DNA from 2 places in the Pseudomonas sp. NPDC089401 genome. Region 2 is predicted to be linked to the other one. Evidence: riboswitches for the same ligand, from Rfam matches in the RefSeq annotation. Region 2 holds a riboswitch; the other holds the start of a gene.
The links. A riboswitch is a leader RNA that binds a small molecule or an ion and turns the genes downstream of it on or off. The one in region 2 is predicted to bind cobalamin.
Positions count from the first base shown of each region.

Region 1: another riboswitch for cobalamin. It lies ahead of ACIP21_RS24575 (CbtB domain-containing protein); the one in region 2 lies ahead of ACIP21_RS10165 (ABC transporter substrate-binding protein).

Region 1 is NZ_JBIVIA010000013.1:66,137-77,707, reverse strand. It holds gene ACIP21_RS24605 (transporter substrate-binding domain-containing protein) at 1-145, opposite strand, end outside; gene ACIP21_RS24600 (response regulator) at 159-773, opposite strand; gene ACIP21_RS24595 (DUF1272 domain-containing protein) at 993-1,235, opposite strand; gene cobM (precorrin-4 C(11)-methyltransferase) at 1,300-2,052, opposite strand; gene ACIP21_RS24585 (cobalamin biosynthesis protein) at 2,082-2,492, opposite strand; gene ACIP21_RS24580 (CbtA family protein) at 2,492-3,184, opposite strand; gene ACIP21_RS24575 (CbtB domain-containing protein) at 3,193-3,378, opposite strand; cobalamin riboswitch at 3,477-3,702, opposite strand; cobalamin riboswitch at 3,804-4,018, shown strand; gene cobW (cobalamin biosynthesis protein CobW) at 4,118-5,185, shown strand; gene cobN (cobaltochelatase subunit CobN) at 5,189-8,950, shown strand; gene ACIP21_RS24560 (ATP-binding protein) at 8,952-9,953, shown strand; gene ACIP21_RS24555 (VWA domain-containing protein) at 10,055-10,621, shown strand; gene ACIP21_RS24550 (hypothetical protein) at 10,736-11,002, opposite strand; gene ACIP21_RS24545 (hypothetical protein) at 11,155-11,349, opposite strand; gene ACIP21_RS24540 (sigma 54-interacting transcriptional regulator) at 11,344-11,571, shown strand, end outside.
Region 2 is NZ_JBIVIA010000003.1:610,905-622,475, reverse strand. It holds gene ACIP21_RS10215 (TonB-dependent receptor) at 1-265, opposite strand, end outside; gene ACIP21_RS10210 (DUF2946 family protein) at 334-744, opposite strand; gene ACIP21_RS10205 (ParA family protein) at 809-1,585, opposite strand; gene uvsE (UV DNA damage repair endonuclease UvsE) at 1,823-2,845, opposite strand; gene ACIP21_RS10195 (hypothetical protein) at 3,031-3,510, opposite strand; gene ACIP21_RS10190 (GNAT family N-acetyltransferase) at 3,620-4,120, shown strand; gene ACIP21_RS10185 (hypothetical protein) at 4,227-4,520, shown strand; gene ACIP21_RS10180 (OprD family porin) at 4,525-5,889, opposite strand; gene ACIP21_RS10175 (ABC transporter ATP-binding protein) at 5,907-6,695, opposite strand; gene ACIP21_RS10170 (FecCD family ABC transporter permease) at 6,692-7,705, opposite strand; gene ACIP21_RS10165 (ABC transporter substrate-binding protein) at 7,705-8,715, opposite strand; cobalamin riboswitch at 8,824-9,026, opposite strand; gene ACIP21_RS10160 (DUF1624 domain-containing protein) at 9,056-10,222, opposite strand; gene ACIP21_RS10155 (TonB-dependent receptor) at 10,421-11,571, opposite strand, start outside.

The DNA.
Region 1 (11,571 bases), on a different contig from region 2:
GGCGATCCGGGTCGTCCAGTGGCAGTGGCGGGGTAGCGCTGGTGGCACGGGCCAGCAGGTGGCGAGGCTCCCCCTCTGCAAGCGTGACCAGCGCATGGCTGGCAAGGGAGAGGGTCAGCAACAGCCCGGCCAGCGCACGCTTCATGGCTGGTGACCGCTCAATTGACGTGATTGCGTTTGGCCAGGTCCACCATTTCCACCAGTGACTCGGTCTTGAGCTTGTCCATGATGCGTCCACGATAGGTGCTGATGGTCTTGGCGCTGAGGTTCATGCAGGCGCCGATGTTCTTGTTGTTCTCGCCCCGGGCAAGGCGTCGCAGCACTTCCATTTCCCGGTTCGACAAGCTGCCCAGGCGCATGGGCTCGCTGTCCAGGTTGTTGCTGTTGACCGCCATCTGCGGAAAGGTCGAATAACCTTTGATCAGCGCCTTGAGGGCGAAGAGCAAGGCCTCGTGGTCTTCGTCCTTGGTGACGAAGGCACCGATACCCGCATCCAGGCAGCGGCGTACGTAAAGGTCGGTGGCCTGGCCAGTGAGCACCATGATCCTGGGGGCCGGGTCGAGTTGCTGCAGGCGCTTGATGACTTCCATGCCATCGAGCCCAGGCAGGCCGATGTCCAGTACCACGACGTCGGGCCGCAGTTCTCGCGCTACCTGTGCCACTTCGCTGCCGTTACCGACTTCGCCAACGACCTGGAAGCGTTCACGCTCAAGCAGCAGGCGCAGGGAAAGTCGGACGATCGGATGGTCATCAACGATCAGAACGGTTGTCATGTAGGTAGCTCCTGTCGGAATGTGGTCCGTTTCCCAGGTAAAACCTGGAATACGGCTGCAAGTTCTTTCTGTCGCGCAGCACCATACGATCATTCCGACCTGCGTTGTAACGGGCAGTATAGATCTGTTGGATAAGTCGGCGTTGTTTGTTGAAAAGTCCTACAAAATTCCGGGAGTTGCTATCAAAAGGCAGCCAGGCAGTGGGTAATGACCTGTCGGTTACTGGCAGGCCGGGTGGGGCTTGAGTACCCGATCGGTCGAGGCGGGGTTGTTGCGAAGGGCCTGGCCTACACGCGTGGGGCGGGGCAGTAGCTGCCCCGTGCAATTCGGGCAGCGGCCCTGGAAGCGGCGGTCTGCGCAGCTGCGGCAGAATGTGCACTCGAAGGAGCAGATCAGCGCGTCGGGGCTGTCCCCCGGCAGATCGACATCACAGCATTCGCAGTTGGGGCGTAGCGCGAGCATGGGCAAGACTCCGGTCCAGGGTTGAGCCCGGAGTCTGCAACGGCCTCCGCCCGCTTGGCAATATTCAGTTACCAGGGCGGTACAGGTGCGCATGGCCCGCGCGGTACAGGGCCGAGGCGGCGAACGGCGCATCCCCCAGGACATGGCCGACGAGGATCAGCGCGGTACGCCTGAAGCCCCTGGCGGCGACCCGCTCGACGATGTCGGCGAGCGTGCCGCGCACCCAGTCCTGGTCTGGCCAGGTGGCGCGATGGACCACGGCAATGGGGCAGTCGGCGCCGTAATGGGGCAGCAGGGCCTCGACGATGCGGGCCAGGTGCTTGACCCCCAGGTGGATCGCCAGGGTGCTGCCGTGGCGGGCCAGGTCGGCCAATTGCTCACCGGCGGGCATCGGCGAGCTGTCGCCGTAACGGGTGAGGATGACGGTCTGCGCCACGTCCGGTAGGGTCAGTTCGCAGCCCAGCAAGGCCGCGCTGGCGGCGGTGGCGGTGACCCCGGGGATGATCTGGTAGTCGATGCCCAGTTCGCGCAGGTGGCGGATCTGTTCGCCGATGGCGCCATACAGGCTGGGGTCGCCGCTGTGCACGCGCGCCACGTCCTGACCCTTGGCATGGGCGTCGCGAATGGCCTCGATGATCTGCTCCAGGTGCAGTTCGGCACTGTTGATGACTGTTTCGGCCTGGTGGCCGTCGAGTACGGCGGCGGGGACCAGGGAGCCGGCGTAGATGATCACCGGGCACTGGCGGATCAGGCGCTGGCCCTTGACCGTGATCAGCTCCGGGTCGCCGGGGCCGGCGCCGATGAAATAGACCGTCATGGTGAATCCTTGGGGCGAGAAGAAAGCGATTATACGGCGCAGGCCAGGGCGAGGGTCGCACGTGATGTCGCACGTCGGGGTACCGCCAGCCTTGCGCTGCCTTGCAGGCGTTCGCTCAGGGCGAGTGCGCAGCTTTCGGCGACGCCCCAGCAGCCACAATGGGCAAAGGCGGTCGCGGAACGATGGCTCAGGTGGGGCTCGAATACCTGCAACAGGGCGGCGTCGAACAGCACCAGCGGCACGCCGAGGCGCTCGGCCAGCAGGCGCAAGCCAGGCTCATCGGCTTTCAGGCTGATGCTGGCGACGCCTTGCACGGCAGCCAGCGGCAGGCCTTGGCAGGCCAAGGACTGCTGCAGGAGGCTGGCAAGTTCGTCGACCGAGCAGCCCCGGCGGCAACCGAAACCGGCGTACAGCGCCGGTTGCAGGTGGGCGTGCGGCATCAGGCGTGGCTGGAGCGACGATACAGCCAGGCGCTCAGCAGGCCCAGGGCCAGCCAGAAGGCGGCGTTGGTCAGCCACGAGGCGACCTTGAACTGGGTTTCCAGGGCTTCGGGTGCCAGGCTCTCGTGCACTTCAGGTTGCGGCGCGCCGATCACGTGCGGCACAACCAGCAGCACTGCGCCAACAACCTTGAGCAGCCAGTGGCGAGCGAACACCAGCAAGGCCAGGCCTAGTGCGGTGGCGGCGGCGGTGCCGATCCACCAGGCCTGGCGCTGGCCGAGGTCGGCGGCGGCAGTGCCAGGCAACTCCGGTGGCAAGCCCAGGGTCGGCGCCAGGCAGAACACGGCGAAGCCCGCCAGGCCCCAGAGCGCGCCGGTGCTGACTCGGCCGGGTTCGCGCAGGCTGTAGAGGGCGGCGAGGATCAGGGCGAAACCGACGGCGACGACCAGGTTCCCGCCCGTGGTCGAGAGGACGCGCTGCCAGCCGTCTTCCGGCGACCAGGCTTCGGCGCTGTGCTCATGGGCGGCGCCGGCTTCGCCGGCATGGTCGTGGTGCTCGGCGGCAGGCGCGGCCGATTCGTAGGTTTCTGCCTGGAGGATAAGCGGCGCGACCCAGAAGCTCTGCAGCAGGGTCAACAGCAGCGCGGCGAGCAGGCCGCTGAACCCGGCAGTGCGGGCGATACGGGTGATCATGGCAGGCCTCAGTGGCAGGGGAACGCGGCGCTGTGACGGGTATCGTGGGCGGCGTTGTGCACCGCCTCGATGTGCGAGAAGCCGGCGAAGTACACCAGGCAAAGGCCGAGCAGGCTGGCGCCGACGGCGATGACCAGGCGCTGGCTGAGGGTGACGGGGGTGGCGATGCTGTGTTTGGCACTGGTGACGGGCATGACGCGATCCTCTGCTTTGTTGTGTGATGGCAACGGACAGGCGCGACATTCCCGGGCGCAATGCGCCCGAGGGAATGCGACAGCGCCCGCCCACCGCGGGGTGTTCATGAACGTCAGGCCGGTCTCCGGGCTTGCGAGGAAGAGCAGGGCTCCTTGGCAAGCGTCACCTTCCCATGCCGGACGACGTGGCACAGTGGTCTTGACGCTTCGCTCGCTTACCGTTGCGGGGGCAGCACCGGATTGGCCCGGCCCTTGGAGAGGGCCTGCGGCGCACCGGTTTCCCGTTTCACCCCCGATGGGGGCACCTGGACGCAAGGCGTAAGGAGAGCACGGGGCGGGGGAGGCGTCAATTGGTTGCTGCAAGGGTGACGGACCTCTGGCAGCTCTCACGCCCATCCGCCAGTTGACCACCCGCGCCCCCCCGCGTAGCCTTGCCGCTTCGAGGTTCTTCGGCCACGCCGAAGCTAAGACGGGAACGCGGTTCAAGCCGCGGCTGCCCCCGCAACTGTAGGCACCGGCAACGGATCGACACAGCCACTGCGCCAAGGCGCGGGAAGGCGTCATCCCGCCAGGCCCTGTCCCGGACAGCGGCGCTGGAACGGTGCAAGCCAGGAGACCTGCCTCGTCACGCTTTCGACTTTCAACCGGGCGGGGTGATCCGGTGGCGAACGAGCCCGGCTGGCAAGGCCTGCGGCTCTCGTCCCGCATGCCCGCGCCAACCTGCCAAGGGCAACGCGACATGAAAACACTGGCCAAGCTCCCCGTCACCATCGTTACCGGCTTCCTCGGCTCGGGCAAGACCACCTTGCTCCGCCACATGCTCGACAACGCCCAGGGCCGCCGCATCGCGGTCATCGTCAACGAGTTCGGCGAACTGGGCATCGATGGCGAGATCCTCAAGCAGTGCAGCATCGGCTGCACCGAGGAAGAAGCCAGCGGCCGCGTCTACGAGTTGGCCAACGGCTGCCTGTGCTGCACCGTGCAGGAAGAGTTCTTCCCGGTCATGCGCGAGCTGGTGGCCCGCCGTGGCGACCTCGACCACATCCTCATCGAAACCAGCGGCCTGGCCCTGCCCAAACCCCTGGTGCAAGCCTTCCAGTGGCCGGAAATCCGCAATGCCTGCACGGTTGACGCGGTGATCACCGTGGTCGACAGCCCGGCCGTGGCCGCCGGCACCTTCGCCGCCTACCCGGAGCAGGTCGACGCGCAACGCAAGCTCGACCCCAACCTGGACCACGAATCGCCGCTGCACGAGCTGTTCGCCGACCAACTGGCCAGTGCTGACCTGGTGGTGCTGAACAAGGCCGACCTGATCGATGCCGCGGGCCTGGCCAAGGTCCGCAGCGAAGTCGCCGAAGAACTGCCGCCGGCGGTCAAGGTGATCGAGGCCAGCAGTGGCCGCCTGCCGCTGGAGGTGCTGCTGGGCGTGGGCGCCGAGTCCGAGGCGCATATCGATGGCCGCCGTACCCACCATGATTCCCACCACGACGGCGACGATCACGATGACCATGATCACGACGCCTTCGACTCCATCTCGATCGACCTGCCTGAGGCCGAAGAAAGCCTGTTGCTCGACGCCCTGACCCAGCTGGTGAGCGAATTCGGCATCCTCCGTGCCAAGGGCTTCGCCGCCATCCCCGGCAAGCCGATGCGCCTGCTGGTGCAAGGGGTGGGCAGCCGTTTCGACAAGCACTTCGACCGCGCCTGGCGCGCCGACGAGCCGCGCATCACCCGCCTGGTGCTGATCGGCCAGGACCTCGACGCTGCACAGCTGGAGGCGCGCCTGCGCCAGACCCTGGGCGCCTGATCCATGCACCTGCTGCGGACCCAGCCCGGCGGCTTCGTGCCGGACGACAGCATCGCCGACCTCGGCCAGACACCCGCCGAGCTGGTGATTCTCTGCAGCGGCGACTCGCACCTGGCGTTGCTCGCCGAAACCGCCGAGCTACTGCCGGACGACTACCCCAGCCTGCGCCTGGCCAACCCGATGCAGGTGCAGAACCACGCCTCGGTCGACCTCTACGTCGATGAGGTGCTGCGCCATGCCAAGGTGATCCTGGTGTCGCTGCATGGCGGCGTCGGCTACTGGCGCTACGGCGTCGAGCAGCTTGTCGAACTGGCAGCGCGTGGCGTGCAACTGATCCTGGTGCCGGGCGACGACCGACCGGATCCGGAACTGACCGGCCTGGGCAACGTCACCGGCGCGCCGGCCGAGCGCCTTTGGCACTACCTGCGTCAGGGCGGCAAGGCCAACGCCGTCAACCTGTTCAATTGCCTCGCCAGCCAGTGGCTGGGCCGCGATTACGCCTGGGACGAACCGCAGCCGTTGCCGCGCACGTCGGTGTATCACCCCGGCAAGCCCGGCGCCGTGCTCGAGGACTGGTATGGCCAGTGGGACCCGCAGCAGCCGGTGGCACCGTTGCTGTTCTATCGCTCGCACTTGCAGGCCGCCAACACAGCCTTCATCGATGTGTTCTGCCAGCGCTTGCAGGCGGCCGGGCTCAACCCGCTGCCCATCGCCGTGGCCAGCCTGAAGGAAAGCGCCTGCCTGGAACAGGTCGAACGCTGGCTGGACGAGGTGGGGGCCGAGGTATTGGTCAACACCACCGGTTTTGCCCTTTCCAGCCCCGAGCGCCCCAATCTGCGCCCGTTCCGCCGCGACATCCCGGTATTGCAGGCAATCTGCGCGCAGGACAACCAGCCGGGCTGGGAGGCCAGCGAGCAGGGCCTGGGGGCCCGTGACCTGGCCATGCACATCGTCCTGCCGGAGCTCGACGGGCGCATCATCACGCGCCCGGTGAGCTTCAAGGACATGGCCTGGCGCAGTGAGCGCAGCCAGTCCGACGTGGTCTGCTACCGCGCCCACCCCGAGCGCATGGACTTCGTCGCCGAACTGGCGCGGCGCTGGGTCGAGCTGGCGCGTCTGCCCAACGGGCAGAAACGCGTGGCACTGGTGCTGGCGAACTACCCGACCCGCGATGGGCGTATCGGCAACGGCGTCGGCCTCGACACCCCGGCGGCGGCCTTGAACATTCTCAACGCCTTGCAGGCCGAGGGCTACGCGGTTGCCGGGCTGCCCGACAGCGGCACGGCGCTGATCCAGCAGTTGCTCGGTGGCGTGACCAACGACCTCGATCACCTGGATCAACGCCCCTGCGCCCAGAGCCTGAGCCTCGAGGATTACCACGCTGCCTTCGCCCGGTTGCCCGAAGCCAACCGCCAGGCCGTGCTCGAGCGCTGGGGCTCAGCCGAGCAGGACCCGATGTATCGCAGCGGCCGGCTGATGGTGGCTGGCCTGCGCTACGGCCAGACGTTCGTCGGCATCCAGCCGGCGCGTGGCTACCAGGTCGATCCCAGTGCGGTGTACCACGACCCGGACCTGGTGCCCCCCCATGGCTACCTGGCGTTTCATTTCTGGCTGCGTCACACCTACGCAGCCGATGCGCTGATCCATGTCGGCAAGCATGGCAACCTGGAATGGCTGCCCGGCAAGGGTGTCGGCCTGTCAGAGCGTTGCTGGCCAGATGCCCTGCTTGGCCCGCTGCCGAACATCTATCCGTTCATCGTCAACGACCCCGGCGAAGGTGCCCAGGCCAAGCGGCGTACCCAGGCGGTGATCATCGATCACCTGATGCCGCCGCTGACCCGTGCCGAAACCTACGGCCCGCTGCGCCACCTGGAGCAACTGGCCGATGAATTCTACGAGGCGCAACTGCTCGACCCGCGGCGTGCCCGCGAACTGCAGCGCGACATCCTCGAACTGCTGAAGGCCAACCATATCGACCGCGAACTGCAGCTCGAAGGGCAGCTGGACGACGCGGCAGTGTGGCTGCCACGCCTGGACACCTACCTGTGCGACCTCAAGGAGTCGCAGATCCGCGATGGCCTGCATGTGTTCGGCCAGTCGCCGCAAGCGCGCCTGCGTAGCGACACGCTGCTGGCGTTGCTGCGGGTCGAGCGTGGCGACGGCCGTGGTGGCAACGCCAGCTTGCTGCGGGCGCTGGCCAAGGCGCTGGTGCCAGGGTTCGACCCGCTCGATTGCGACCTCGGCCAGGCCTGGGACGGGCAGCGCCCGGCGGCGCTGCAGGGCCTGAGCGCGCAAGCCTGGCGCACCTGCGGCGACACCCGCGAACGCCTCGAACTGCTGGCCTTGCAGCTGATCGAGCAGGCGCTGGACGGCAGCCTGCAGGTACCTGACGAGACGCAGTGGCAAGCGGTCCACGAGGTGCTGCGTGCCCTGCGCGAGCAGGTCGCGCCCGACCTGGACGCCTGCGGCCCGGCCGAAATCAATGGCCTGCTGGCGGCCCTGGCTGGCCGCTTCGTGCCTGCCGGCCCCAGTGGCGCACCCAGCCGCGGGCGCCTCGACGTGCTGCCCACGGGCCGCAACTTCTACACCGTGGATGTGCGCAACCTGCCGACTGCCACCGCCTGGCGCCTCGGGTTCGCCTCGGCCAACCTGATCCTCGAACGGCATCTGCAGGACCATGGCGACCACCTGCGTCAGCTCGGCCTGTCGGTGTGGGGCACGGCCACCATGCGCACGGGCGGTGACGACATCGCCCAGGCCATGGCCCTGATGGGCGTGCGCCCGGTGTGGGCCAACGGCAGCCAGCGGGTCGACGATTTCGAAATCCTGCCCCTGAGCCTGCTCGACCGCCCGCGGGTGGATGTGACCCTGCGTGTCTCTGGCTTCTTCCGCGACGCCTTCGGCAACCTGATCCGCCTGTTCGATGCCGCGGTGCAGGCGGTGGCGGCGCTGGACGAGCCGGCAGACTTCAACCCCCTGGCGGCGCGGGTGCGCAGTGAGCGTGAAGCACTCGAAGGGCAGGGGCTGGCAGCGGACGAAGCGGCACGCCAGGCCGGTTGGCGGGTATTCGGTGCCAAGCCGGGCGCCTACGGCGCAGGTGTGCAGAACGCCATCGACGGGCACCTGTGGCACAGCCGCGACGACCTTGCCGAGGTCTACCTCAACCATGGCGGCTACGCCTACGGTGGCCGCGACGAAGGTACCCCGGCGCGCGCCCGCTTCGCCCAGCGCCTGAGCCAGGTGCAGGCGGTGCTGCAGAACCAGGACAACCACGAGCACGACCTGCTCGACTCCAATGACTACTATCAGTTCCAGGGCGGCATGCTGGCGGCGTCGGAGACCTTGTCCGGTGCCGCAGTGGCCAGCTATCACGGCGACCACAGCCAGGCAGACCGGCCGCGCATCCGCACCCTGAAAGAAGAGCTCAACCGCGTCATCCGTGCCCGTGCCCTGAACCCCAAGTGGATCGACGGGGTCAAGCGCCACGGCTATAAAGGTGCCTTCGAGATCGCGGCGACAGTCGACAACCTGTTCGCCTTCGATGCCACCACGCACTTGATCGACGATCATCATTACCAGGCGCTGGCCGATGCCTATGTGCTCGATCCGGCGACCCGCGATTTTATCCGCGAGCACAATCCGCAGGCTTTGCGCGACTTGACCGAGCGTTTGCTGGAGGCCCAGCAACGCGGCCTTTGGGAGCAGCCCGGCGACTACCGCGAAGCGCTCGAGGAACAACTGCTCGACGGCGAGGAACAGGCTTGAAATGAGTGAACCCGTGCAATTTCCGCTGGCGGCCGTGGTCGGCGCCGACGATCTCAAGCTGGCCCTGTGCCTGACCGCCATCGACCCCAAGATCGGCGGCGTGCTGATCGAGGGGCCACGCGGCATGGCCAAGAGCACGCTGGCCCGCGGCCTGGCCGACCTGCTCGGCGAAGGGCCGTTCGTCACCTTGCCCCTGGGCGCCAGTGAGGAGCGCCTGGTCGGCACGCTGGACCTGGACGCGGCGCTGGGGCAGGGCAAGGCGCAGTTTTCTCCGGGTGTGCTGGCCCAGGCCGATGGCGGCGTGCTGTACGTCGATGAAGTCAACCTGTTGCCAGACACCCTGGTCGACTTGCTGCTGGATGTGGCCGCCAGCGGCACAAACCGCATCGAGCGCGACGGCATTTCCCACCGTCACAGTGCCCGTTTCGTGCTGATCGGCACCATGAACCCTGAAGAAGGCGAGCTGCGTCCGCAACTGCTCGATCGCTTTGGGCTCAATGTGCTGCTCGACGGTTTGCCGGCGCCCGAGGCGCGCCAGCAGATCATCCGCCGTCGGCTGGCGTTCGACAGCGACCCCCAGGCTTTTTGCGCCCAGTGGGCTGACGCCCAGGCCCAGTTACGGGCACGCTGCCAGGCTGCGCGCCAGGCCCTGGTCGCGATTGCCCTGGACGACCAGGCCCTGGCCTGGATCACCGAACGCTGCTTTGCCGCCGGGGTCGATGGCCTGCGCGCCGACCTGGTCTGGTTGCGCGCCGCCCGTGCCCATTGTGCCTGGCGTGGCGCAGCGGCGATCGAGGAGGTGGATGTCGAGGCCGTGGCCGAGTTCGCCTTGCGTCACCGTCGCCGCGCGGCGCCTGAAACCGCGCCGCCATCGACGCCGCCCGACGGCGCGGGTCGCGATACGCAAAGCCAGGGCGGGCAGGGTGATTGGGGGGCGTTGCCCGCGCAGCCGGTGGCCAACGGTACCCGGCGCGAGGTGCCGAACTGGGCAAAAAAGCCCTGAGCATCCGCCAACCCGGCAGCAGGAGGGCGGATGCCACGCCACGTATCGGCAAGCTGGCAGGTGCCAGCCGTGGCCGCGCGCGCGCGGCGGCGTCTGGCCGCGTGGCGTGGCTGCCGACCTTGCTCAAAGGACGGCCACGGCAGCGCCAGGACCTCTGCTGGCAGCAGCGCCAGGCCCAGGCCACGGAGTTGTGGCTGGTCATCGTCGATGCCTCGGCCTCCACCCGCCGCCATCAGGCGTTGGCCCAGGCCAAGGGTTTGCTGGCGGAACTGTTCGACCAGGCCTACCGGCAACGTGCCCGCCTGGCGCTGGTGACTGCCAGCGGCGGGGTGCCGCAGTGGCAGCGCCATGGTCTCAAAGCGTCCGCCGCGCTGCAGCCTTGGCTGAAGGCATTGGGGGCGGGTGGTGGAACACCGCTGATCGCCGCACTGGAGCAAGCTCGCCGGTGGCTGCAGGCACGCCAGCAAGCCCATCCCCACGAGCCCCAGCGCTGCCTGGTATTGACCGACGGCCGCCTGCAGCGCTGGAACGCCGTGCAGCCGATGCCGTGCGCGACGCTGTTGATAGACATGGAATTGGCGCCAGTACGCCTGGGCCGTGCGCGGCAACTGGCCATGCAGCTACAGGCCGATTATCAGCACCTGGCGCAGTTCAAGATAAAGGATTGAGCAACCCCAGGGCGTACTTGCGCGACACTTTGTCGCAATAAGAAAGTGTGCCGTCCGGCATCGGGAAAGTTACTCAAGTGCGTGCCCGGCACGCACTTGCAACGAGCATCTGTATTACTCGGGCATCGACCAGGGTTGCAGGTCATAACCTTTCTGGAACAGTTCGGCGCGCACTTCCTCGATCAGGCTGGCCCATTGCGCAGGGTCGGAATAGATGCGCGAGGACACTTGCTTGCTGCCGATGCGGGTGCTGGTCCGGTCGATCACTGCCAAGCTCAGTTCGCCGGTGCCGTTGGGTGCGTCCCAGGCTACGCACTGGAAGGGCTCGAAAGCGTGGTCGGCGATCAGCAGTGCTTCGTTGACACGGAGCGGAGCATTCATGGTTCGGTCTCTCTATGGTCCCAAACATCGAAATAAGGTCCGCGTAACTGCAAGGGCGCTTCAGGTTTATCACGCGTTGCAGTGCGGGGTTACTCGTACTGATGCTCCAAGTTGGCCATGGAGTCACACAGCGCTTGTAAATTTTTTTCAGGTCACTGTTTTATCTTTCCTGCGCCGCCTGTGACGCCATGAAAAAAGAAAAATTCCCGCGGCACATTGACGCGGCAAACACCAGCAGACAGACGGTAGTGGGCAGCGTCAAGTTCGTTGCTACTGTTAATCAGGCGCCGCAACTTACTGTTTTCACGTAAAAAACCACAAATTGGCGCCAAGGAACGGTCATGCATGATACCGCCACCCTTCGTCGCTTGCTGATCGTCGACCCCTGCGACGATTGCCACCGTTTGCTGCCGGGACTGGAGCCTGCCGGCTGGGATGTGCACAGTTGCAGCCTGGACCTGGCCCTGGAGCACCGCTGCGATGTCGGCCTGCTGCGCCTGCAGGAATCGCACCTGCGCCATCCAGATGCGGTCAAGGACATGATCAAGCGCAGCAATACCGAATGGATT
Region 2 (11,571 bases):
CGGTCATGGCGTTGATCACGTCCTGGCTGTCCTTGGCATCGCGTTGCTCGATGATGCGCCGGTCCGAGACGCTGACCGAGGCCGGTGTCTCGCGGGCAGTCAGGCCCAGGCGAGAGCCGGTGTGGATCGGCTCGTCCAGCTGCACGCCGGTTGGCGCATCACGCTCGCCGGCGATGGTGGTGGCGCTGAGTTCGACGGCGGCATCGCCCGCCCAGGCACAGCTGCAGGTGCTCATCATGAGCACCAGGGAGGTCTTGCGGAACATGGTGTTGGGTCTTCCACGCAAAGGTCATGGCTGACGGCGAGCGCGCAGGCAGGCGCGCCCGGCTGAAGTCAGGCGAAATGAAATACGGCTGCGGGGAAGATGGCGGGAGGAGCGCGAGGGGTAAGGGCAGGGCGTTGATGAAGGGGCGGCGGCTGCGCCCAGCTGCGCACGACAATCGGCGAATTGGCGGCGGCCAGCGCCGGGGTGAACGACCAGCCGCCGCTGCTGATCGCAACGGCGAGGCCGAACGAGGAGCACACCGGGCAGTCGAGTTGGGCCATGTGCTGGTCACCGCCGGCGCCATCGAGGTCGATGGCCACACCGTGCTCGCTGTTGACCGCGCAGAATCCACCCTCCAGCCCGGCCAGGCGCAGGCCGCCCATCTGGCCATGGTGCAGGCCGCACAGCAACAGGCTGAAGAGGACGCTGGCATAGAGCGTCCAGGCAGTCAGCGTGCGGGTGTGCCGGGTGATGTTCATGGCGGCGAATCTATCACCCGGACGAACGGCAGGGTAGTGCACGCGTGCGGCAGGTTGTCGCAGCTCAGGCGGCGCGTTCGAGCAGGTCGAGCAAGTCGACGAATTCCTGGGACAGCTTGTGGCGCGGCGCCAGGTGCACCAGTGGCACCGAAGCCTGGTGCGATTCGCGCATCTTGATCGAGCTGCTCAGGTACACCGGCAGCACCGGCAGGCCCTCGTTGCGCAACTGGTCCACCAGGGTCTGGTGCAGCGCGGTGCGCCCGGCGAACTGGTTGACCACCACGCCTTCCACTTGCAGCGCCGGGTTGTGGTCCTGGCGCAGTTCCTCGACCTCGGCCATGACGCTGTGCAATGCCTGGCGCGAGAAGCTGTCGCAGTCGAACGGGATCAGCAGGCGCTCGGCGGCCACCAGGGCGCTGAAGGTGTAGAAGTTCAGTGCTGGCGGGGTGTCGATGTAGATGCGCTCGTAGTCCTCGCCCAATTCCACCAGCAGCTTGCGCAGCTTGTTGATCTTGAACTTGCTCTCAAGCTTCGATTGCAGGTCGCTGAGGTCGGGGCTGGCGGTGACCAGGTGCAGGTTGGCATAGCGGGTCTCGGTGATCGCCACGCGGTGCTTCTTGCCCGAGGCGGTGACCGGCGACAGGGTCTGGCGGAAGAAGTCGGCGATGCCGGCGGGGATGGCGTCGTCGGTCAGGCCGGTGAGGTAGTAGGTGGCGTTGGCCTGGGGGTCGAGGTCGACCAGCAGGGTGCGGTAACCCTCGGCGGCACTGGCGGCGGCGAGGTTGCAGGCGATGCTCGACTTGCCCACGCCACCTTTCTGATTGAAAACCACACGACGCATGAGACGCTCATCCATGAAGAAGGGGAAATGTCAGGTTGGGGTCAATCCTATGACCGAAAGACGACAGTTTTATGACAAGTCTTGTTACAACAGTGAAGTTCATCTTCCTGCAAGTGCAAGCTGTCTGCTCCGGCCTCTTCGCGGGTAAACCCGCTCCCACAGGAACCCACCGCATCCGAATGATGTAGGAACCCTGTGGGAGCGGGTTTACCCGCGAAGAGGCCGGCACAGGAGGACTCAGTCCACCGATTGTATATAGCGCCGGTAGTAGTCCAAGGTCGCCAGGTTCTTGTCCTTGGCCTCGAACATGATGTCGAACCGGCCAACGAACTCCAGCGCATAGCGATTGGTCCAGTCATTCCACATCTGCAGGCTGTGCTGGTACAAATCACGTTTGTTGACCTTCTCCAGCAGCGCCGGGATAGTCAGCTTGCTGTCGGCGTCGAAGCCCAGCGCCTGCAAGCTCTCTGGCGGCTGCGAGTAGTGCATGGTCGGCCGCACCCCGCGCCAGCTGTCGATGACCCGTGCCACGCGCGGCTCATGCGGGTCGATGTAGTCGCCTTCATGGATCCAGCAATGGTGGATGTCCAGCACCACCGGCGCCAGGTCGGCCAGGCCCAGGCAGTCGTCGACGCCGTAGGTCTTCTCGTCGTTCTCGAAGGTGATCACGTTGCGCGCCACCTGCGACAGCCGCGGCCAGACCTGGCGGATGCCTTCGGCACCGAGGCGCCCGGCGATGTGCACGTTGCACTTGAAGTCCTGGAAGCGCTGGCCGAAGCCCATCAGGCGGATCATGTCGGCGTGGTATTCGAACTCGGCCAGGCTGTTCTCCACCACGTCGCTGCGGTCCGAGCCGAGCACGCAGTACTGGCCGGGGTGGAACGACAGGCGGATGTCCTGTTCACGGGCCAGTGCGCCGATGGCGGCGAAGCGCTCGGCCATCAATGCCTGGAACTCGGTGTCCAGGTAGAGCGGCGCCACCTCGGGATGGCTGTACAGCGGCAGCAGGTCGCTGCTCAGGCGCAGCATGCGCAGCATCGGCGGCAGTTCGCTGACGTAGGCCAGCAGGCGCAGCTGGGCGTCGAGGTTGTGCTGTACCAGTTCGAGCAGCTTGGCCCGGGCGGCTTCCTTTGTGGCGCTGGATAACCAGCGCAGGGTGGTGGTGCGTGGATTGAAGGGGCGCTCGGTGGTTTCCAGGGCCTTTGCCGAGAGGTTGCGATCAGGGTGGCGGTACATGCAGGCGAAGCCCAGGCGGGGCATGGTCGGTCTCCAGGTTCGGGATATTCGTTGGACCTGCTGGCCGCATGAAAGATCACTTCAGCCTGCACTGGCCTCTTCGCGGGTAAACCCGCTCCCACAGGGACAACACAGGCCTGACGGGCAACGACATCCCTGTGGGAGCGGGTTTACCCGCGAAGAGGCCAGGGCAGGTAAAAGCTGAAGGCTCAGGAGCCTGGCTTCTCCAGGGCCTGCAACTCATCCTCGACCTGCTGCATCCGCTGCTCGGCCAGCGCCTGCACCTTCTCGTCCCGCGCCGTCTCGCGCATCAGCCCGGTCAGCTTCTCGCTCAGGCGCTTGCCTTCCTCGGTGTCCTCCAGCGCCTTGGCCTTGGCCGGGTCACGGGTGGCGTCGACGATGCTGGCGAATTCGGCATCGCTGAAGTTTTTCTCGCTGTACAGCTTGTACAGGTCCTGGCGCTGGTCCTCGACCGTCAGATGCTTGCGCAGCACCTCGCGGATGCTGGCCTCTTCCAGCTGCGGATGGGTGCGCTTGAGCAGCGCGGCCATGCGCTCGATGTTGTGGTCGTAGGCTTCCTGCAGCGGCAGGTTGGCGAGGATCTGTTCCTCGCGGCTGGGCTTCTGGTCGCAGGCGGCAAGGGCGGCGGTGAACAGCAGGGGCAGCAGCAACGTCGGGATGCGGGGCATGGGGTGGCCTTGGGCGCGTGTTTCAAAGGGCCGATTATAACGAGGTTGGCTTGTCAGCACCCAGGCATTGGGGTAGAAAACCGTTCGCTCAAGCCACGTCTCCATTGCCATGCCGAACTGGATCATCCAACCCCCCGACCGCGACAGCATCAGCGACGTCGTGGGCTTTATCGACAGCGCCCGCCGCGGGCTGTACCCGATGCTCGCCGACTCGCCCTTGCCCAAGGACCTGGCGCGTTTCGCCGAAACCTACCTGGACGGTGAGGGCCACTTTCTCGAAGCGCGGGACCAGGGCCGGCTGGTCGCGGGCATCGGCTACCTGCCATATGACCACCGCTTTGCGCAACTGGACTACCACGGCAAGCGGGTGGTCGAAGTGGTGCGCCTGTTCGTGCTCCCCGAGTACCGCCGCCACGGCCTGGCGGGTGCGTTGTTCGCGGCGTTGCGTGAACACGCCCGCGAGGTGGGCGTGGACTGCCTCTACCTGCACACCCACCCCTTCCTGCCGGGTGCGATCCGCTTCTGGGAGCGCCAGGGTTTTGCCGTGATCGATGTCGAAGACGACCCGCTGTGGCACACCACCCACATGGAGCAGTGGCAGGCCGAGTAGGACTTGTCCTACGGCGCGGCCCGGACGATGAACGCCTTGTTCATTTCAATCTCGCGGGCAATTCCTTACCTTTTCGCCCCCACGCGTAGAACAAGGAAATGCGCCCATGGCCCATATCGCGTTGTACAAGCTCGACCTGCTCGACGAGTTCGAAGTCCGCAGTGACGACTGGACCTGCGGCGACTTCGAACAGCGGTTGCTGCAGCTGCGGCCCACGGTGTACAGCCAGGATGCCGCGGGCATCATCGGCAGCGCACACAAGGACGGCAGCTGGCCGCGGACCGTGAAGCGCTTCGTGCTGACCCGCTGCCAGGCGGGTTCGGTGCTCGACGACACTTGCGCCCGCGTCGTTGCAAGCCTCACCGAGCAGGAGCGACGTGACTGGGGCCTGGATCACTGAATGGTCAGAACCCGCCCGACAGCGGCCACTCCACCGCCAGGCGGATCTGATCCCCATCCAGCTCCGCCTGCGCCGTATTGCCCCGGTGCAAGTTGTGCCGCAGCGAGAACGTGGTGCCCTTGGCCTTGCCGCCCTGCACCACGTACCGCGCCTCCAGGTCGCGTTCCCAGTGCTTGCCACCCTTGCCATAGCCCAGGTACGCGTAGCCGCCGTTGGGGTCGACGTGCGTGCCGTCGATGTCGAACCCGCGCACGTACAGCGCCGTCAGGTTCAACCCGGGCACGCCGTAGGCGCCCATGTTGAGGTCGTAGCGTGCTTGCCAGGACTTCTCGTTCGGTGCGTTGAAGTCGGACATCTGCACGGCGTTGGCAATGTAGATGGCACCGCGGGTGACGTAGTCGAACGGAGTGTTGCCGTCCACCTGCTGCCAGCCGAGGCTGAAGCTGTGCGGGCCCTGGTTGTAGCGCGAGACCAGGCTCCAGGTGGTGTTGTCGATGCGCCCGGAGAGTGCCTTGCCGGTGTCGGTGGTGCGGTACAGGTTGAGGTCCAGGCTCAGGCTGCGGCGATCGTCCAGGGCGTGGTTGAGGGTGCTGCCCAGGTAGCTCTGGTTCCAGGTGTCCTGGTAGCGCGAGGTGTACAGGCTGCCGCTGAAGGCGTCGCTCGGGTTCCAGACCAGGCCGGCGAGGTCGAAGCTGTTGCCCTGGCGGGCGTCGGAATAGTTCACCACGAAGCCCTGGTCGTGGCTGGAGGCGTTGCGGTCGGTGCTTTCGTTGAAGTGCCCGGCGACCAGCTTGAGGGTGTCGATCTCGCTGCTGGAGAGGAAGACGCCGGTGGCGGTCTCGGGCAGCAGGCGGCTGTCGGACGAACTGAATACCGGGGTCTTCACCCGCTGTTCGCCCCAGGACAGCACGGTGTTGGACACCCGCAGTTTCAGCGCCGCGCCGCCACGGCTGTATTCGTTCTTCGGGTGTCCGTCGTTGTCCACGCCGAGCAGGCGCGCCTTGCCGGCACGGCCGCCGCCGCTGTCGAGTTGCACGCCCTGGTAGGCGTGGGCATCGACGCCGACGCCGATCAGGCCCTGGGTGAAGCCGGACTGCAACGTGCCCATCAGGCCGTAGGCCCATTCCTCGGCCAGGCCGTTACGTTCGCTGCGTGGCTTGTAGGCGTTGCGTGCGCCGCTGTTGCGACCGCCGTGCTTGTAGTCGCGCTGGTCGTAGACGGTGCGGTTGAGGAGGCTCCAGCTGCTGTCGTCGACAAAGCCATGGCTCTGCGATTGCGCGGAGTCCGCCCGGGCGATGGGGGCCAGGCCTGCGAGTGGCAAGGCGAGCAGGGCGCTGACGAGCAGCAGGGCGGCGGGGCGTGACGACATGGCGGGAACTTCCTGGTTCAGGGGGCGCGAAAACGCAGGATGCGCGCGCCGTCGAAAGGGTCGGTGAGGTAGTGGGCATGCACGCCGAAGGTGCTCAGCAGGCGCTCTGGGGTGAGCACGTCGAGTGGCTTGCCGAGGGCGACCAGGTGGCCTTTGTCGAGCACCGCCAGGCGGTCGCAGGTCAGCGCCTGGTTGAGGTCGTGCAGGGCCACCAGGGTGGTCACCGGCAACGCCTGCACCTGTTGCAGCAGGCTCAGCTGGTGCTGGATATCGAGGTGGTTGGTCGGCTCGTCGAGCAGCAGCACCTGGGGGCGTTGGGCCAGGGCGCGGGCGATGTGCACGCGCTGGCGTTCGCCGCCGGACAGCGAACTCCAGGCCCGCTCGCGCAGGTGCGTGGCGTCGAGGTCGGCCAGGGCCTGCTCGACGATGGCGCGGTCTTTGCGGGAGAACGGCGCCAGCGCCGACAGCCAGGGCGTGCGCCCGAGGGCGACGGCGTCGAACACGCTGATCGCATCGAGGGTATCGGCCTGCTGCTCGACCAGCGCCAGGGCCTGGGCGACCCGCCGGCGGGGCAGGCGCGCCAGGGGTTCGCCGAGCAGTTGCACGCTGCCGGTGCCCGGCGTGCGCAACCCGGCCAGCAATTTCAGCAGGGACGACTTGCCCGAACCGTTGGGGCCGACGATCCCCAAGGTTTCGCCGGGTACCACGTTGAGCTCGATGTTGCACAGCACGGTGTTGCCCGACAGTTGCAGGCCCAGCCCGCGGCAGGCGAGGGGGGCGATCTGCGCGGTGTTCATGGCGGTCATGGGCGCCCCCTGCGGCTGACCAGGATCAGTGCGAACACCGGCGCACCAATCAGCGCGGTGACCACGCCGACCGGGATCACCTGGCCGCTGATCAGCGTGCGCGACAGCACGTCGGCGGCAATCAGGAACAGTGCGCCGCCCAGCGCGCTGGCCGGCAGCAGGCGGCTGTGGCCGGGCCCGAGCAGCAGGCGCAGGGCATGCGGGATGACCAGGCCGACGAAGCCGATGGCGCCGACGATCGACACCATCACCGCAGTCACCAGTGCCGCGCAGCTGATCAGCAGCAACTGCGTGCGGCGCACGGCGATGCCCAGCGAGGCCGCCGAGTCGGCGCCGAAGGTGAAGGCGTCCAGCGCCCGGCGGTGCCACAGGCACACCACCAGCCCGAACAGCGCCACCGGCAACGCCAGCCACACCGACGGCCAGCGCACGCCACTGAGATTGCCCAGCAGCCAGAACATGATGCCGCGGGCCTGCTCGGCGGTGGCCGACTTGGTGATGAGGAAGGCGGTCAGGGCGGTAAACAGTTGCGAACCGGCGATGCCGGCGAGGATCACCTGGGCGTTGTTGCTGCTCGGCCCGGCCGCGCGGGCCAGCACCAGCACCAGGGCGAACGCCGCCAGGGCGCCGATGAAGGCGCCGCCGGACATGCTCAGGGCGACGCTGCCCAGGCCGAGCAGGCCGACCAGCACTGCGCCGGTGGAGGCGCCGGCGGACAGCCCGAGCAGGTAGGGCTCTGCCAGCGGGTTGCGCAGCAGCGCCTGGAGGATCACCCCGCAGGTCGCCAGCCCAGCGCCGCAGGCGGCGGCGACCAGGGCGCGGGTCAGGCGGTAGTTCCAGACGATGCCGGCGTCGATCGGGTCGACCGGGTGGCCGGCCTGCCACAGGTGGTTGGCCAGCACCTGGTAGACCACCTGCGGCGACAGGTTGGTTTCACCGATGGCGGTGCCGGCCAGTACGGCGACGAGTAAGGCCAGCACGGCCAGGGCGCTGTTGAGCAGTACCTTCATCACTGTGCCGCTTTACCGCTGGCAAAGGCTGCGGACAAGGTCTGCAGGCCGCGGAACAGGCGGATGCCGGCCTGCATGGCGTCGGCGTCGAGGATGACGATGCGGTTGTTCTTCACCGCGTCCATGTTCTTCGTCACTGGGTCGCTGTGGAGGAATTCGAGCTTTTTCTGGTAGTCGTCGGCGGGGAAGCGGCGGCGGTCCATGCGGGCGATGATCAGCCAGGTCGGGTTGGCCTTGGCCAGGGTTTCCCAGCCCACGGTCGGCCATTCCTCGGTCGACTCGACCACGTTGCGCACGCCCAGGGTGCGCAGCATGAAGTCGGCCACGCCCTGGCGGCCGGCGACGTAAGGGTCGATGTCGAGGTCGGCGCTGGAGAACCAGAACAGTGCCGATGTCTGCGCCAGGTCCTTGCCGGCCAGCTGCTGTTTCGCGCCGTCCAGGCGGGCCTTGAGGTCGGCATTCAGCGCCGCGCCGCGGTCCTGCACGTCGAAGATCTCGGCCAGCTGGCTGACGCTCTGGTAGATGCTGTCGACCTGGAACGCCTGCAGGCGGGTGCCGTCGGCGCCGACCAGGTTGTCCTTGCCTTCGCAGTCCGAGGGCAGCAGGTAGGTGGGGATCTTCAGCTCGTCGAACTGCTCGCGGGTGGCAACCACGCCCTGGGCGCCGACCATCCACTCGAACTGCACCGCCACCAGTTGCGGACGCTTGCCGACCACCGCCTCGAAGCTCGGCTCGTTGTCGGCCAGGCGCGGTACCTTGGCGTTCAGCGCCTGGTACTCGGGCAGCACGTTGTTGAACCACAGCGAGGTGCCGGCCAGCTTGTCGCCCAGGCCCAATGCATAGAGCATCTCGGTGCCGGCCTGGCCGATGGTCACCGCACGCTCGGGGGCCTTGGCGAAGGTCTGCGGCGCGCCGCAATTGTCGACGGTCAGCGGGTAGTGGGTGGCGGCGGCCTGGGCCAGGGCGCTGAGGCTCAGGCCGGCCAGCAGGGAGGTGAAACGCAGCAGCATGCGGGGCGATCTCCTATCGGTCAGTTCTGGTGAGGAACGCACGGACAGGCATCGCCGCGCCCTTGCAGGCGCAAGGGCAACACAGATGGCCATCCCGGACACCCCGCCGGTTGGTGAATGTTTGCCGGCAGGTCTCCTGACTGGTGCGTCGTCACCTGGCTCCGGCCTTCCCGGATCGTTGATCCAGTGGCATCGATGGAGCAGGCTCGGCACCTACAGTTGCGGGGGCAGTTCCGTTTGGCGCGTCTTGGGCGACGGGCCTGGGATTCCCTGTTAGTTCCGTGGCGGAAACCGGCGGGCCGCATGGTAGACCATCAGGCCGCCGGGGCAAAACGTTAAATCAAAAGTACTTGAGCCAGGCGATGTCGCGCCGGCGAGCCTTGAGCCGAGCGAACCAGCGCACCGGCAGGTACAGCGCCACGGCCAACAGCACTGAAACCAGCCACACCGCGCCGATGCCGTCGAAACCGAAGTAGTCGCCGTGGTTGTGGCCGAACAGTGCCACGCAGGCCAGGTACAGCAGCTTGAGCACGTACAAGTGCAGCAGGTAGAAGAACATCGGCGCCGCGCCCAGCACCGCCAGGGCGCCGATCCAGCGGGCCGTGCCGGCACGCTCGAAGGCGCGCAGCAACAGCAGGCCGCAGCCCAGGGTCAGGGCCAGGAACAGCAGCGACGGCGGGTACTTGGTGATGTTGAAGAAGCTCATCAGCGTCTGCGTGACGGTCGGGTAGCCGCTCCAGGGCGCTTCGCCGTAGCCGTTGTAGAGGCGCAGCAGCATGAAGCCGAGCAGGGCGATGCAGCCGGCCAGCAGCAGGCGCTGCTGGCGTTCGCCGGCAGCGCTGCCACGGGCGAACCACGGGCCCAGGCCATAGCCCAGGGCGATCACCCCGATCCACGGCAGCACCGGGTAGGACGTGCGCAGGCGCAGGTTGTCGGTGACTTCCAGCCAGCCACGGTCATGCAGGATTGCCCACGGCACGTGCAGCGCCGACGCCACACCGAAGTGCAGGCCGTCGAGCAGGTTGTGCCCGGCGACGATCAGCGCGCCCAGGGCCACCAGTGCCGGGCGCGGCAGCCACACCAGCAGCGACAGGGCGAGCATGCTCACGCCGATGGCCCATATCACTTGCAGGTAGATCACGCTCGGTGGCAGTTGGAAGGTCCAGGCGAAGTTGACCAGGGTGAACTCCAGCAGCACCAGGAACAGCCCGCGCTTGAACAGGAACGCCGAGACATCGCTGCGGCCCTGGTACTTCTCGCCGTACAGCCAGGCCGACAGGCCGGTGAGCAGGACGAACACCGGCGCGCACAGGTGGGCCAGGGTGCGGCTGGCGAACAGCGACGGGTCGGTGGCGTCGATGCTCATGGGGTCGCTGACCTGGCGGTGCAGGAAGAAGGTTTCGCGCACGTGGTCGAGCAGCATGAACAGGATCACCAGGCCGCGCAGGGCGTCGATGCTCTGCAGGCGCTGGGTGAGCAGGGTGGGGGTGGCTGAGGCGCTGGTCATGGGGAAGGGTCGCAGGCAGGAATGGATGTCAAATGAAACGTTATCTTATAACTATTTCATTTTCTACCGATAGCGATTTTTTCGTATTGCCTGTACCGGCCCCTTCGCGGGTAAACCCGCTCCCACAGGGATTGCCCCAGGCCTGAAGGCATGCGCCGTACCTGTGGGAGCGGGTTCACCCGCGAAGAGGCCCTGAAATCAGAAGGTGTAGTCCACGGTGGCAAAGTACGACCGCGGCGTCCCCATCACCCACTGCTCGCCACTGAACACCGAGGCCACATACTCGCGGTCGAACAGGTTGTTCACCTGCAACCCAAGGCGTACATCCGGCAGCACCTGCCAGCCGATGTTGGCATCGACCACGGTGTACCCCGGTGCGCTCTGGCTGTTGGCCGAATCGGCATAACGCTCGTCCACGTACCGCGCACCAATCCCGGCCTCCACCTGCTGGCCAAAGCCTTTGCTCAGCCACAGGTTGGCCGTGCGCCGCGGCACATTGGCCGGGCGGTTGCCGGCGCGGTCCAAGGCCACATCACCGACCACCTCGTCGAAATCGTCGTACCTGGCCCGCACCAGCGAGGCATTGGCCGACACCTGCCACTGGTGCGGCAACGCCAGCTCCAGCGACGCTTCCAGGCCATCGGAGGTCTGCTGCCCGGCCTGCTGCGCCTCGTGGGTGATCGGGTCATCCACCAGCAGTTTCTTCTTGACGATATGGAACGCCGCCAGGGTCCACTCGCCACGGCCGTCCCAGAAGCGCTGCTTGAGGCCCAGCTCGGTCTGCTTCGCTTCGGTCAGGTCGTAGTGCATCGCCGTCGGGCTGAGGCTGACCAGGTTGTCCACGCCGTCCTCGCTGGTGGCGTACTGGCCGTACAGCGACAGCTCGTCATTGACCGCGAACACCAGCCCGGCGCGCCAGTTGCCGCCTTGCAGGCTGCGGTCGCTGCGGCTGCCGTCGATGAGGTTGTCGCGGTCGATGTGGTTCTGGTCGCGGCGCACCCCGGTCACCAGCGACAGACGCTCGGTCAGTTGCAGGCGGTTCTCGGCGAACAGGGCGAAGGTGTGGGTGGTCGACAGCGTCTGCGGGCGGGTCGGCGAGTCACTGTGGAACCCGCCCGGGGTCGGCTGCCACGGGTCGATGTAGTCGCCGCCCACGTCGTTGTAGGGCCGGTTGCTGTCGACGTTGAAACGTACCTTGTTGTACTCGACACCGACCAGGGTCTTGCTCGCCATGCCCAGCAGGCTGTGGTCGAAGGTGAAGGTCTGGCGGTCGCCGATCTGCTCCTGGTTGTGGCGGATCTCCAGGAAACTCTGGCGCTCCAGCTGTTCGCGGTCGGCATCCCAGCTGT